One region of the Bacillus sp. OTU530 genome, then DNA from elsewhere that is predicted to be linked to it. Evidence: riboswitches for the same ligand, from Rfam matches in the RefSeq annotation. Region 1 holds a riboswitch; each other region holds the start of a gene.
What was found. Region 1 has a riboswitch for cobalamin ahead of AAHB12_RS16265 ((2Fe-2S) ferredoxin domain-containing protein). Riboswitches for the same ligand answer to the same signal wherever they lie in the genome.
Positions count from the first base shown of each region.

Region 2: it holds a riboswitch for cobalamin, as region 1 does, so the genes downstream of both, bluB (5,6-dimethylbenzimidazole synthase) here and AAHB12_RS16265 ((2Fe-2S) ferredoxin domain-containing protein) in region 1, are expected to answer to the same signal.
Region 3: it holds a riboswitch for cobalamin, as region 1 does, so the genes downstream of both, metE (5-methyltetrahydropteroyltriglutamate--homocysteine S-methyltransferase) here and AAHB12_RS16265 ((2Fe-2S) ferredoxin domain-containing protein) in region 1, are expected to answer to the same signal.

Region 1 is NZ_JASATP010000020.1:77,806-82,687, reverse strand. Features, by position in the region: gene cobJ (precorrin-3B C(17)-methyltransferase) at 1-1,585, opposite strand, end outside; gene AAHB12_RS16265 ((2Fe-2S) ferredoxin domain-containing protein) at 1,814-2,197, opposite strand; cobalamin riboswitch at 2,319-2,505, opposite strand; cobalamin riboswitch at 2,686-2,884, opposite strand; gene AAHB12_RS16260 (NUDIX hydrolase) at 2,997-3,617, opposite strand; gene AAHB12_RS16255 (cold-inducible protein YdjO-related protein) at 3,765-3,959, opposite strand; gene cspD (cold-shock protein CspD) at 4,070-4,273, opposite strand; tRNA gene AAHB12_RS16245 (tRNA-Ala) at 4,567-4,639, opposite strand; tRNA gene AAHB12_RS16240 (tRNA-Gly) at 4,705-4,776, opposite strand; tRNA gene AAHB12_RS16235 (tRNA-Leu) at 4,785-4,867, opposite strand.
Region 2 is NZ_JASATP010000017.1:21,761-26,642, forward strand. Features, by position in the region: gene AAHB12_RS14130 (ATP-binding protein) at 1-264, opposite strand, end outside; gene AAHB12_RS14135 (MEDS domain-containing protein) at 272-1,240, opposite strand; gene AAHB12_RS14140 (DUF4870 domain-containing protein) at 1,486-1,794, shown strand; gene bluB (5,6-dimethylbenzimidazole synthase) at 1,986-2,627, opposite strand; cobalamin riboswitch at 2,837-3,144, opposite strand; gene AAHB12_RS14150 (MarR family winged helix-turn-helix transcriptional regulator) at 3,404-3,892, shown strand; gene AAHB12_RS14155 (ABC transporter ATP-binding protein) at 3,886-4,882, shown strand, end outside.
Region 3 is NZ_JASATP010000002.1:33,971-38,852, forward strand. Features, by position in the region: gene metE (5-methyltetrahydropteroyltriglutamate--homocysteine S-methyltransferase) at 320-2,617, opposite strand; cobalamin riboswitch at 2,778-2,970, opposite strand; SAM riboswitch class I at 3,083-3,193, opposite strand; gene AAHB12_RS01545 (GNAT family N-acetyltransferase) at 3,616-4,104, opposite strand; gene AAHB12_RS01550 (GNAT family N-acetyltransferase) at 4,174-4,659, opposite strand; gene AAHB12_RS01555 (YybH family protein) at 4,745-4,882, opposite strand, start outside.

The DNA.
Region 1 (4,882 bases):
GCTCTATCTGTAGCTTTGGCGTGACATCCTCATGTTGAAATCCTTGCAGGGTTTTTTTGCGCTTAAAGAATTTAAAGAAACGCTCATTTGGGTACCCTGTCTCTTTATATTCATGAACAATAGTTTCTACTACATCTACAAGCTGATCCATTGGAATCCCCTCTGCAACTAATTGACCAGGATGTGCATTTCGTCCGATCGTTTTTCCGCCTAAAAATAAGTCAAACGCTCCTTTACGATACACAATTCCAATATCCTCCTGCACTGCTCCGTAGCACGCCATCGCACAACCATTAAAACCAATTTTCAGTTCCTTTGGCAGCTCCATACTACCTAAGCTCTCTTGGAGCGCTTCAGCGTACGGAATGGAATCCTTCTTCTCCCCATCACAAAAATCACACGCCTTCACTGTTGCTACTTCACCAATTGGAGACAGCACCAAACCTCTAGCAGTAAGCTTTTCTACTAAATTCTGCGGGTTATCGGTTGGAACCTGGAGCTTTACATAGTGATCAGGCGTATATGTAATGGTACCTTTCTCCCCCGCAGCTTCGGCAATTGCCATCATTTGTGCTGGGGTAAATGTTTTATTAGCAACCCCTGGGCTGACTGCAACCTCAAAAATAGAAAGAACCGCTTGTGTAAGGATAGATTTTTCATTTTTATATTCTCCACCCGTAACAGCCAGAAGTGCCTGCTCAGCTATGTCCCTTGATGAAACTGCCTGCGGTTTTTGCTCCTGCTTGATCGCGATTGTTTGTTCCAACGCCCATGGCTCCGCTTCTCTTTGTAAACGTTGATGCGGTTTTAAAGGCTGCTCTGTTTTTCCTAGCGTATATTTCCTTTGGTATCCGCGCGGTGTAATCATCAAATCTTCATATAAAAACGTGGAAGAGTTCCCAATTACAACAGTTGTAAGCATCCCAATATCATGCTCTAGCATGTCCTGTAAATTTGTAATCGTAACCTCTTGACGGTCGCGATACGCACTTTTCACTAATCCAACAGGAGTTTGTGGAGAACGATGCTGAAGTAAAATTCTTTGCGCTTCTACAATTTGCCTCGTTCTTCTTCCGCTTTTCGGATTGTAGAGTGCAACTACAAAATCTGCTGCAGCTGCAGCCTCAATTCGTTTTTCAATTATGCTCCACGGTGTTAAGTGGTCACTTAAGCTAATGGTACATGCATCATGCATCACAGGAGCGCCTAATAAAGAAGCGCAAGAATTAATAGCAGAAATCCCCGGTACAACTTCAACCTCGACGCCTGTTTCCCTTTTCCATCCCTGTTCAATTAACACCTCATACACAAGACCTGCCATTCCGTATACACCGGAATCACCGCTTGAGATAACAGCAACCTTCTTGCCTTGCTCAGCTAGCTTCACCGCTTCTTGAGCACGACTTACTTCTTCTGTCATACCAGTACTGACAATTTGTTGTCCTGTTAATAACCCTGCAATCAAGTCCACATAGGTTTTGTAGCCGATAATAACATCACTTTCCTGTAGTGCCTCTCTTGCCCGTTCGGTAATATGTTCAAAGCTTCCTGGACCAAAGCCAATTACAAGTAATTTTCCTTTCATCATTAAGCGCCTCCCTCCGGCATTTCAGTAACATAAACATCCTCAAACCCTAAGACCATACACCCCTGTGATAGAATCCATTACAGGACAAAGTCTAGCCTTTATAGGTCTCCACAAAAGTCCAAACATGATAAATATGGCGGAAATAAAAGTTCCAATCTCAGTCGCCTGATCCCTATCCATGCCATATCGGATCGCTATCAAAATCGCTAATATAGCAAATTCCATTTAGATCTTCTCCTTTACAGGTTTTGATACTCCAACAATACAGTCTGTTTGCTCTGGTGCCACAAAACCAGCATCGTTATACTCATATATAATCGCATCTTCTATAACCTGTCCTCCAGCCAAATGCTGCCTTACAATTTCCGTCCCCAGCTCTGGCGTAACAGCCTGATACCAAGTCCCTTCTGGATATACAATCAGCACACAAGCATCCTTGCAGCGCCCATTACAGCGTGTTCTCGTTGTATGTACAACCGTATCTAAATCCAAACCGGCAATCTCGTCACGAACTGCATTTGTAACTTCCTCCCCGCCCTTTCTCATACAACTGCTTCCATTACAAATCAGCACATGATGCTTTGTTCCCCGTAAGTTCCAAGTTGTCATCTTAACGCCTCCTCTTATCCTAATAAAATAAAAAAGCACCTCTATCAGATAGGGGTGCAGAATATGCGCATAAGAAAAAATGCTGCGATATTGCACTTCCCCTATAAGCCCGTAGGTTTCGTGAAACAAATCATGCTAGGCAGGTCTCCTGACTTCAGATCTTTGCTTTTTTGCGCCTTCCCAATCAAACTCAGTGACATAATATGCAAAAAAACTCCCCTATACAGTGGCGGGTACCGTGACGGATTTTAACCGTGCTTCCCTTTTAAACACAACACATGCTGTGCACCTAACTCGAGTCATATATAATTTTTCTTTCCATCCCAAAATACAATTTTAGGAAAACAATTCGAACGATAAGAACTAGGAGCTAACAAAATGCAAAAAATCCGCCCAATGGAATTTGAGCGGATGAAGTGGACACAAAAAGGCAAATAGAGACCAGTCCCTTGCATCGTCGCTTCCCATTCTCCATCCCCGAAGAAATTGAAACTTTATAAGATAAGACAGGTCTCCTGACTTGTGTATCACTCTACTTTGAACCTTCCCATATAAGCCCCTCTTTTACAGAAGCATTCTTATATAGTGGTCTGCTCATTTCGTCCACACTTACAGTTGCGGGGACAGCTTCGGACTCTCACCGAATTCCCTTTTAAGCCTTCTGGCATCTTATCCTATTGAGTTATAACAAAATATGTAATTTTCTAACATTTTATGATTTAATAATTCCTATCATAGATTAAATATGTCAAGTTTTCAAGAAATAATTTAAAAAGTTTTCAAAATTACCGACTCGGACTCACTTCTCATCCAATATTTCCAAGAAATGTGCAAGAATTCTAGCCGTTAACCCCCAAATTACACGATCCTCGTAGTAATAAAAATATTCATCCAGACCTCGCACCTGCCAGTTATAATTTTTACCACCGACAATTGAATCAAAAGGAAAACTCTCCTCAGGCTCTATTTTAAAATGAAGCTTATAAATTTCGGGTTGGATATTCCGTAAATCGTCTAAAGGAACTGTAAAAATCTCTTCAACCTCTGAAGGATTAGGCTGCATTTGTTCTATGTTCTCAAGGAACCCTATATACGGATAAATGATGGTCCCAAAAGGAGAAACCATATAATTTAAAGGAAATACATTTGTAATACTTGCCAAGGATATCCCAAGTTCCTCCGATGTTTCCCGTATTGCCGTATATTCCGCATCCCGGTCGGTTTGATCTATTTTCCCGCCAGGAAAACAAATTTCCCCAGGCTGCCTTCGTAATTGGAGAGACCTCACTTCAAATAGAATGTGAATTTCATTTTCTTTTTTGATGAGCGGTAAGAGAACCGCAAACTTTGAAAAATCTTCATTCCCTAAAATATCAGGAACACGGTTTTGCAACTTTTTTGCTACTCTTTCTATTTCCATCATCTCACCCCGTATTCTGTTTAATTGCTCAACATTGGGATTATCGCCATTTTTACCTTCTTGGATAAACTAAAGACTCTGCCAAAATCTTGAGTAAAATAAAAAGCCAAGCTGTAATGAAGAAATAGCTTAGCCTTTTATCAAATATTAGTCAGGTAACGTATATAGCAAGCGCTCTCCACTTTTCATCTTCATTCCGCATAGTGGACAATCGGGATGATCACCAAAGGAAAAATTTTTTCTCATCCATCCTATGCAATCGTCTGATTCACATTCCCACACAGCAACAGGTACTTGCTCCCGTTCCTGTTGAAAAGCCTCTTTCTTTTTACCCCAGTTCATAGTTTGCTGCCTCCTTTAAGAGATGTAGTAGACTATTGCTCGATCCTGCAGGAAGCAGGAACAAAAAAGGCTGCTAACGTTACCTGTTAACAGCCTTTTTTGGATGTCAATTATAGCTTTACAACATTTTTTGCCTGCGGTCCACGATTGCCTTGCTCAATTTCAAAGCTTACTTCTTGACCTTCTTCAAGCGTTTTAAAGCCTTCACCTTGAATAGCAGAGAAATGTACAAATACATCGTTTCCGTCCGGCACTTCAATAAATCCAAAACCCTTCTCGCCATTAAACCATTTTACTTTACCTGTTGCTTGCATTATATTGTTCCTCCTTGACAGATAAATATAATATGCTGTTCTTATTTTTCCCAGAAAAAAATAAAGAATTCACACATTATAAAACATCATAGGTAGTGCATATCCCCCTTCGACGCTTGATAATATGTGAATTGGAATAAAAGTAAATCGTACGTATGTATTTACATTATATACCAAATGATATACATCTGCAAGATAAACTAACGGATCCATCATATAATAAAAACCCTTTCACACGATAGGAAAGGGTTTTTATTATATGATTCATACTGGCTAGGAAGACAAAATAAAAATGGAGCCTAGCGGGATCGAACCGCTGACCTCCTGCGTGCAAAGCAGGCGCTCTCCCAGCTGAGCTAAGGCCCCGTTATCTACAGTACTATTTGAAATTTTAACCGAAAGTAAATATATTTCAAGACTGTATGATAAAAAGCGGAAGACGGGATTCGAACCCGCGACCCCAACCTTGGCAAGGTTGTATTCTACCACTGAACTACTTCCGCGTATTGGATGCGGTCGGCGAGACTCGAACTCGCACGGGCTATGCCCGCCACCCCCTCAAGATGGTGCGTCTACCTATTCCGCCACGACCGCATGATAGTATCTACC
Region 2 (4,882 bases), on a different contig from region 1:
TTCAAAATGGTCGATAAGTTCCTTTACCATATACAGGCCTATTCCCAAACCGCTTTTATGAGGATTGAATTTCCCGTATTTTTTAAATAATGCCCTTGTTTGTTCTTCAGTCATTCCTATCCCGTGATCCTTCACTTTCATGACAATTTTATCATGAGCAGCTAAAACGGAAAGTGTAACGATGGATTGTTCATAACTATATTTAATGGCATTGCTTAAGAGATTTGATAAAATTAGTTTTAAACCAATCTTATTCGTATACATCTTTTCGTTACCTTGCAAGTCGAGCGTATGTTGAAGCTCTAGATTTTGCGTACGTACGTGCTTTAATGGTCATAAATTCAATGACGTCTCGAATCACAGGTAATGGCTCAACAAGTTCTTTCTTCCAAAGCAAATCATTGGACAGCATCTGTTCTGTATGAATAATATAATTCATTTCATTATCAATTACATCGACATAGTCTCTTATATCTTTAATTTTACTGAGGTTCTCTTCGATGGAATTCAATCCTTGCTCTAATATGATAGAACAATATGCTTTGATTACAGTAAGAGGATTTCTCACCTCGTGGGATACAACATGTACAAAATCTAGTTTTTGCTTATATAAATCCATTTCCGATTGCATTTTAATTTGGACAGAAAGCGAAGGGAAAATTACTGTTTTTTTTGTATTTCTATACAAGTAAGACCGAGTAAGTTCTTTGTCTGTCATGAAATATTCGTGACTGCGCATTAAATCCATTTGAAGAGGAACAGTTAGCGTATGAGCGTCATAAGCACAAACAGAAACGAGTCCTGCATCTTTTATACAACAATCTGCCCGATCTTCAAATTCTTTAAGAATGGAAGCTATATTATCTTGTTCTTTCCAATCAACATGTGCCCATGTACGGATAGAGATGTCTTTCTTGAAAAAAGGCTCTAATATTTGCTCAAAATGATTTACAATGCTCTTCACATCAAAATTTCCATGCATCTGATAAAAATCAAAGTTATCTGTGTAATGTACCATGGCTAGCTTTTCCTCGGGAAGGATGTTTTCCAGTTTTTGATTAATAAGTAGTAATAGTTCCCGATTATCTACCACCAATAGATGATGTTTTTGCTCGAGACCGCTAACTATATACGACACTGCATTGTTTACATAACATTCTGTATCTTCATAAACATATAGTATATGACCACCATTTGATAGCTCTATTATTTCATTTAATTTTACAAAATCATATTTCATTTGTATCTCCTGTAGAAGAAATATAAAATGTATACATTTTTGACTATTCAATTAAATTATACTTAAAATACATCGACTTTTAAAGGAATAATCTTTTCCACTTTCGCGTTCATCCAAGCTGGTATGAAAAATTACTAAGGTGATTGATAAAAAATCAGTCTTAGGTCTTATGAACTTGAGTTATGAACTGTTGTATAATAAAAATATAGCAAAACAAAATATAATTAAAAAGGAGTTCAGCTCAAATGGAACATAAGGGACTTAAGATCCTTGTTCATGCTAGCACATGGTTTGCACCGGTGTTAGTTCCTATTATCGTATATTTTCTTAGCTCAAATCGAGAAGTAAAAAGCTTATCGCTGCAGGCAGTAATTTTTCACCTTGTTATGGGTGTATTGATTTCCATTTCAATATTCTTTTCTTGGATTTTGATTGGCATACCATTTCTTATCGTGTTTGGACTGATGGCATTGATTGCTCCGATTATGGGCATTATCCGTGCGCTGGATGACCGTCCATTCCGCTATCCGATTATTGGTGCATTGTTTGCCTAATAATTAATAGAAAGAAACGGGTGTCTCCACGCTGAGACACCCGTTTTGCTTTTGTATTACATATTTAAGAATGTATAAATTTCTAGCTAGAAGCCAACTCGACGTGGCGAGAAATTTTAGGGATAAAGTATAAGTAGGGCTACGTCTCTGTCTTTGCCAGGGAGCAGGGCTTGCCAGCCGGCGAGTTTTCTTTACTGTCCCCATTTTTCATGAAAGATAAGCTTCTCTAATGCCCGCCTTTTCTCCCAGTTCGCTGTTTCTAAAATAGGAGCTGTCGGATATGTGTCCGTGTATCCAATAGAAACTAAAGCTATTGGATCAATATGAGGAGGAATTTCTAAAATGTCTCGAATATCCGACTTTTTATAAAAGCTCACCCAGCCCATCGCCAACCCTTCAGCACAAGCGGCTAACCACATATTTTGAATAGCACAGGCGGTTGACATGATGTCAGTTTCAGGAATCGAATTACGACCTAGTACGTGCGAGCCTCCCCGGGAAGGATCGCATGTAACGCAGATTGTTAAAGGCGCCTCTTTCATGCCCTCAATTTTGAGATTAAGGAATTTTGCGGCCCGCTCATCTTGTTCATAATGGATCGCAAGTGCCCGTCTTTCTTTATCTGCGGCCCAAGCTAAGCGATTTTTCAGTTCATCCGATTGGATTAAAATAAAATTCCAAGGCTGCATAAATCCAACCGAAGGTGCATGATGCGCAGCTTCTAATATACGTGCCACTGCTTCCTGCGGCACCGCGTCAGGGAGAAAACTTCTAATATCTCTTCTCTTTTCTATTACTTTATAAATCGCATCTTTTTCTTCATGAGTAAACAAAGCTTCAACACCACCTAGTCTTATTTGTATTTGTACGGAAAGGTATAAGTTTCTTAATAGCAGCTGATATGCTCTTCTTGCGTGAAAGGAGTATGTAATACAAAAAACCTTAACCATTGAAGCTAAGGTTTTCAAATAAGCATATTGACAGAATATGGGGAGATTCTATCAATATACGTATGAAATCCTTTCCTTCCCACCGAAGAAATTGGAACTAGTATATAAAAGCAGGTCTCCTGGCTTCGTAACTACCCGATTGTCTTTCTTTCCGGGCAATGCTATTTCACACTGTGGGAAGGTATAAATTTCTAACTAGAAGTGAATGCGACGTAGCCAGAAGTTTTAGGAATACAGTGTAAGTAGAGCTGCGCCTCTGTCTTCGCCCAGGGAGCAGGGCTTGCCAATTGGCGAGTTTTCTTTAACGTTTACAGTAGCGGGGGCTGCGTTGGATTTTCACCAACTTCCCTATTATCTCGTAACAGATTCTGTCTTGAGCACTTTTATATTTTTATTCGTTTCATTCATTATAAACTATGGTTACATATGGTTCGCAAGCTAATTGTTACATATCATCAACAATGATTTTTAGCATATAATCTTCACGGTTTGTGCAGTGAATCCTTACAAGAATAATGAAAGGGAAGATAAGCAAACTAGCGTTATTTCCTTGCATATTTTGGATGTTACATATACAATTAATTCATTAGGTTAATTATCCTTTTTAGAACAGTTTTTATTAGAATGGTTCAAATATGAACAAGGAAGAGAGGGAGCATATGAATGAAAATAACCCACAATTAGAACAAACCATTCAAGTGTTGCGATCTTTTTGGAGGATTCAACGAAACTTTGGACGATGGGGGCAGGCGAGCATCAAAAACAGTAATTTGAGTATGCCGCAGTTTTTGATTTTACAAGCAATGTTCCCTGCACAAGTGATTTCGCAAAAGAGTTTGGGCGAACGGTTGCTATTTCCGAAAAGTACGCTGAGTACAAGTGTCGATGGCTTGGTAACGCTAGGATTTCTAAAGCGCAGCATCCCAGAAGAAAATCGTCGAGAGGTAGAGCTTGAATTAACTGAGGCTGGCAGAGAGCAAGTACTGCTTATGCATAATGAGCCAAATGGAGTATATCAAAAAATGATGGGTGTCCTGTCGCAACTATCAGAGGAATCCATCCACACATTATTAGAACTCCACCAGCAATTGTATGAATTGATGATAGATACAGAAACGACAGAGAACGGAGAGGATGCTCGTTGTTAAAACTATTTCGTCAGTTACGGCCATTTGCTGGGATGATTGCGGGAGTGCTGGTGCTTGTCTTCATCCAGTCCATGTCTGATCTCTATTTGCCAACATTAATGTCAGATATTATTGATACCGGTGTTGTAAAAGGAGATACGAACTATATTTTGCGAATCGGCGCTCTTATGCTGCTCATTGCGGCGATTGGGGCAGCTTGCTCAGTGGTTGCCAGCTATTTTTCATCGAAGGCTGCAATGGGGTTTGGCAAACAGCTGCGCAAACGGGTTTTTTCACGTGTTGAGGCATTTTCACTTCAGGAATTTGACAAGATAGGAACAGCTTCCCTTATTACCCGAACAACGAATGATATTACGCAAGTACAGCAAGTGCTTGTGATGCTCATGCGGATGGTGCTTAGCGCCCCGATTATGTTTGTTGGCGGGGTGATCATGGCAGTGACAAAGGATGCAAAGCTATCACTTGTAATTGTAGCAATTATCCCAATTTTGGCTTTGACGATTTTCCTTGTTATGTCCAAAGGGCTTCCGCTTTTTAAAGTCATGCAAACAAAACTCGATACGCTTAATTTAATTCTTCGCGAGGGCTTAATGGGAGTTCGAGTTGTACGCGCCTTTAATCGCGATCCTTATGAACAAAAGCGGTTTGAAACAGCAAACTATGATTTCATGAGCGTTTCTATTCGAGTGAATAAAATTATGGCATATATGATGCCGGCAATGATGCTGATTTTCAATTTAACGACAGTCGCCATTCTTTGGTTTGGCGGACTTCGCGTTGATACAGGCAATATGCAAGTTGGTGACTTAATGGCGTTTATGCAATATGTGACTCAAATTATGTTTGCACTCATTATGGCTTCGATGATGTTTATTATGGTGCCGCGGGCTGCCGCATCAGCAGCCCGCATCAACGAAGTACTTGGTATGGAGCCGAGCATTGTTGATGCAGACGTTACAGCAACAGCGGATGAAAACTGCGGTGATCTCG
Region 3 (4,882 bases), on a different contig from region 1:
TCCTTAATCTGCAAATTAAAGAACCATAAAGTATAAGGATAAAATGATACTATCTCATAAGTATTTTACTACAAGTGAGTCTTTTCCTCTTTGATAAAACTAAAAGTATCCAAGAATAAAGAAAATTCACTGATTGGCGAGCCCTGCCCTTGGGTGAAGACAGAGGCGAAGTTGCCCTTATACTGTATTCCTAACATTTCTCGCTATGCCGAATTGGCTTCCAGCTAGAAATCTATACTTACAGTGAAAAAACCCCTGATTTCCTGCTGAATGTAGGGAAATCAGGGGTTTACCTTCTAGAAAATGCTTACCTATGTTATTATCCCTTTTTCACAAGCAATTTTTCTCTCGTCTGTTCTGCAGCTTCAACCATTACCTTCAGTGCTGCAACTGTTTCATCAATACCACGTGTTTTTAAACCGCAATCTGGATTAATCCAGAATAGCTTTGGATCAAGCACTTGCAGGGCGCGATCAATGTTTCTTGTCAGCTCTTCAAGCTTTGGTACACGTGGACTATGAATGTCGTACACACCAAGGCCGATACCTTTGTCATACGTATTTTCTTCAAAGGAATGAATTAACTCCCCATGACTCTTTGATGTTTCAATTGAAATTACATCAGCATCGAGCGCCTTGATAGCATCGATAATATTTTTAAAGTCTGAATAGCACATATGGGTATGAATTTGTGTATCGTTCTGGACAGACGCTGTTGCAAGCTTGAATGCATACACGGCAGCGCCAAGGTAACTTTGCTTTTTCTCCTGTTTTAACGGCAGTCCTTCGCGAATCGCTGGCTCATCGACTTGAATCATGCGAATTCCATTTTCCTCAAGTGCCTCAACTTCTTTGCGAAGTGCAAGTGCAATTTGATTTGCAACATCATAGCGTGGGATATCATCGCGTACAAATGACCAGTTTAAAATAGTGATTGGACCTGTTAGCATTCCCTTTACAGGCTTGTCTGTTAACGATTGGGCATATACAGTTTCTGCAACTGTCATTGGTTCTTGATAGGACACGTCACCGTAAATAAGCGGCGGCTTCACACAACGAGAGCCATATGACTGTACCCAAGCAAATTTCGTAAATTGGAAGCCGGCTAATTTCTCACCGAAATATTCAACCATGTCTGTACGTTCAAACTCTCCATGTACAAACACATCTAGACCAAGCTCTTCTTGAATGTCGATCCACTTTTTAATTTCTGCTTTTATATATGTTTCATATTCTGCATTAGTCAGCTCGCCTTTGCGCCATTTCAAACGCTGTTTTCTGACTTCTTGTGTTTGCGGGAAGCTACCAATTGTTGTAGTTGGAAGCAGCGGTAATTCAAAAGCTTCTTCTTGCAAGCCTTGGCGTACGCTAAACGGTGCTTGGCGATCTGCTTTATACGTATGCAGGCTGCGAATCGCTTCCTGAACTTCTGTATTGTTTCGAACTGATGATTGATTTAATGCTTTGATAGCTTCTACACTCGCAGTGATTTCTGTCTGTATCGCTTCTTTTCCTTCTTGCAGTCCTTTTGTAAGTACAACAATTTCATGTAATTTTTCATCAGCAAACGCTAATGCACCTGTTAAGATCTCATCGAGCGCTTCTTCGTTTTTCACTGTCACAGGCACATGCAATAAGCTTGATGAAGGCTGTACAATGAGATGATCTTTTGAAACGACCTCTGTAATCTCCGCAAGAACAGAAAACTTATCATCTAGATTCGCACGCCATATGTTGCGTCCATCAATGACTCCAGCTGCAAGCACCTTATCTTGTGGGAAACCGTACTGCTTCAAAGCCGCAAGATTCTGGCCGGCATCATGTACAAAATCAAGTCCAATTCCTTGAACAGGAAGTGAGATAACCTCTTCATAATGTTCAATGCTCTCAAAATACGTTTGCAAAATCACCTTTATGTTTGGCGCTGCTTCATGTAATGCTTGATAAACCTCGTTGAATAATGCAAGCTCTTCTTTTGAAATCGTAGTTGCTAAAATCGGTTCATCGATTTGTACCCACTCTACTCCTTCTTGCTGTAATTCACGTAAAATGTCAGCATAAAGCGGTACAAATTGATTCACGACGGTTTTAAATTCACCTCTTTGATAGCCTTTTGAAAGCTTTACAAATGTTACAGGTCCTAATATTACTGGCTTTCCAGCAATATTAAGCTTTTGTTTCGCCTCTTTATAGAATTGAAGTGGACGGTTTTCGACAAGAGCAGGCACTGCTTCGCCCAGCTCGGGAACAATATAGTGATAGTTTGTGTTAAACCATTTTGTCATTTCAGATGCAACCGCACCTGTCGTGCCTCGTGCTATATTAAAATACGTCTCAAGTGATACCTTACCTCCGCTATATTCAAAGCGTTGTGGCACTAATCCGAACATAACCGCTGTATCAAGCACGTGATCATACAAGCTAAAGTCTCCAACCGGGATCAGGTCAATTCCTTGTTCATGCTGCTTCTGAAGATGCTGTAGACGAATCTCCTCAATTTGTTTTAAAAACTCTTCTTTTTCTAGTTTCCCTGCCCAAAACTGTTCAAGTGCTTGTTTCCATTCACGCTTTTCACCAATTCTTGGATATCCTAAATTTGAGCTTTTTACTGTATTCATCGTATGTTTTACACTCCTTGTATGTTTGTAGTTTATCCCCAACTAAAAAATCTCCCTTTTCTAAATAGAAAAGAGAGATTTATACGCATAGTTAACTAGAGTTGAGATATCCTGATTTTCCCAACACGTATTCCTCACTCCTCTCTATGTCCACGTAGAGTATAAGCGCACACAACAGGCAGGTCTCCTGACTTAGGTTCATCGCTTCTTATCCCTTCCCATTTCAATATGAAACAGTGGTTCATTGATAAGTCGCTCCCCATCACAGTGGCGGGACCGTGCCGGAATTTCACCGGTCTTCCCTTTTAAGCTGAGTGAATCATTCACACAGCACCTGATGCATTTTCTTATGAAATTTTAATAAGACAAGCGGCTGGGTCTCGACCCGCCCTTAGTTTACCTCTTCCTAAATATAAATAACCTCTCTATTCCCAATAGAGAGGTATTCATTATTTATGAAATCCTCTCTTATTTGTCAAAGCAATCTGCTTTGCGGGAATTAGCACCTTTTCAACAAAACTGTCAAATGGTTGCCGGGCTTCACAGGGCCAGTCCCTCCACCACTCTCAATAAGAGTTTTTAATATTTTGAATATGATAGTCATCTTAGCATGAGATACACAGGCTGTCAAAAAGAATTTTAAAGAAAACTCGCCGATTGGATAGTTTTTCTCATCCGTTTATACGAATATAAAATAACTTGTACTCGATACTTACTTATTTATTTTATAAATATAATTTTTGTGTGATGTAAGATCACTGATGAGGTATACAGTTGAAGCAGCAAAACTTTTTCATGAAAAGCTTGTAGCAAACCAAACAATACGTGCATAAAATATGTAAAGCAGCAACGATACCTATATGGGGTGTCGTTGCTGCTTTTTTTGAGTACCGTATTAGGATGTAATAGTAGGTTCAGACCTTTTAGAATGGAGACAACCCTTAATATTTTACGAATGGTTACAGCTTAACGTAAGCACTCAAAAGCGGACGGTTTTGTTAGATAGTTTTTAATCGTCCTTCAAATATTTTTTTCATGAATGCAGTGTTTACTTCACTTCCGTTTGGTTTTATCACTACTTCTTCACCGCATATCACATATCCAACAGATTCATATAATTTTATATTTTGCGGGACAGACATACGTACTTGGCAGAGAACTTCTCGCTTGCCGTGTTGGCGGGCATATGTCTCTAGCCATGAAAGCATGGATTTTGCGATGCCTTTTCCTCGTTCCTGTGGAGAAACAGAGAGGCGAGAAAAATAAAGGGAATTCTCATTTAATGAGAATTTTGCTGAGCCAATTGTAGTTTCATCTTGTATGTATAAACAGGCTTGTTCCTTATTGTGAGATAACGATTCCTGGATGGAATGTACTGTTTCGCTTAAAGCACTTGAGGGAATGTCTATATGTCGATACTCCTCAAATGCAGCCATCGTAACTGCATGAACTAAATGTGCATCTTTTGCCTCTGCCAGACAAATCATTTTTATCTCCTTCCGCAAGTTAATACAGATCTCTCTAAAGAGAGGAGCATTTAGTATACAAGATTTAAATTATTTTAGACTATGCCCTTCAAGAATTAAGGCCATATCTGCTTGTCTCATCATAAAATTCTCTGGTTTTTTCAACGAACCAAATCCGTATTGGCTATATAATCCATGAGCATCTTCGGTCGCCAGCATAAAACGAGTGCCCTTCAGTTTAGGATGATTCACAATGATGTCTAATAACCATTTGCTTAGTCCTTCACCTCTGTATGCTGGAAGAATGAAAACATCCGCTAACCAACTAAAACGAACGAAATCGGTAATAACTCTTGCAAACCCAACTTGCTGGAAGCGGCTATTGATATCGGGTGTTTTCTTGTAGATGCCGTAGCAAAGAGATGAATGATTGATCATTTCATTGACTAACTCTTTTTTTATATCCTTTGCCCAATAAGATTGCACACTTAAAAACTCGTGAATCATATCTAGATCGAGAAGTTCTTTGCTTGTAGAGATGAAAAAGTGTTCTATTTCCGCTTCAATCTTCTGCATGGGGAATACAGCCTCTCTTTCTATAGAAACTGGTATACATCGTTAATTTTTGCTTATGAGGAGATTCGCTTAATCGAGAGTCCTATCACTGAAGCAATTCAGCCCCATACGAATTATCAATTATACAACGCCAAATTCCATCAGCTTCTTTTTTAAATACGTACTTTGTGGTTCTCTCCATGGAGAATTCTGAATCTTTTTTTTGATTGGCGCTCAAAATTGC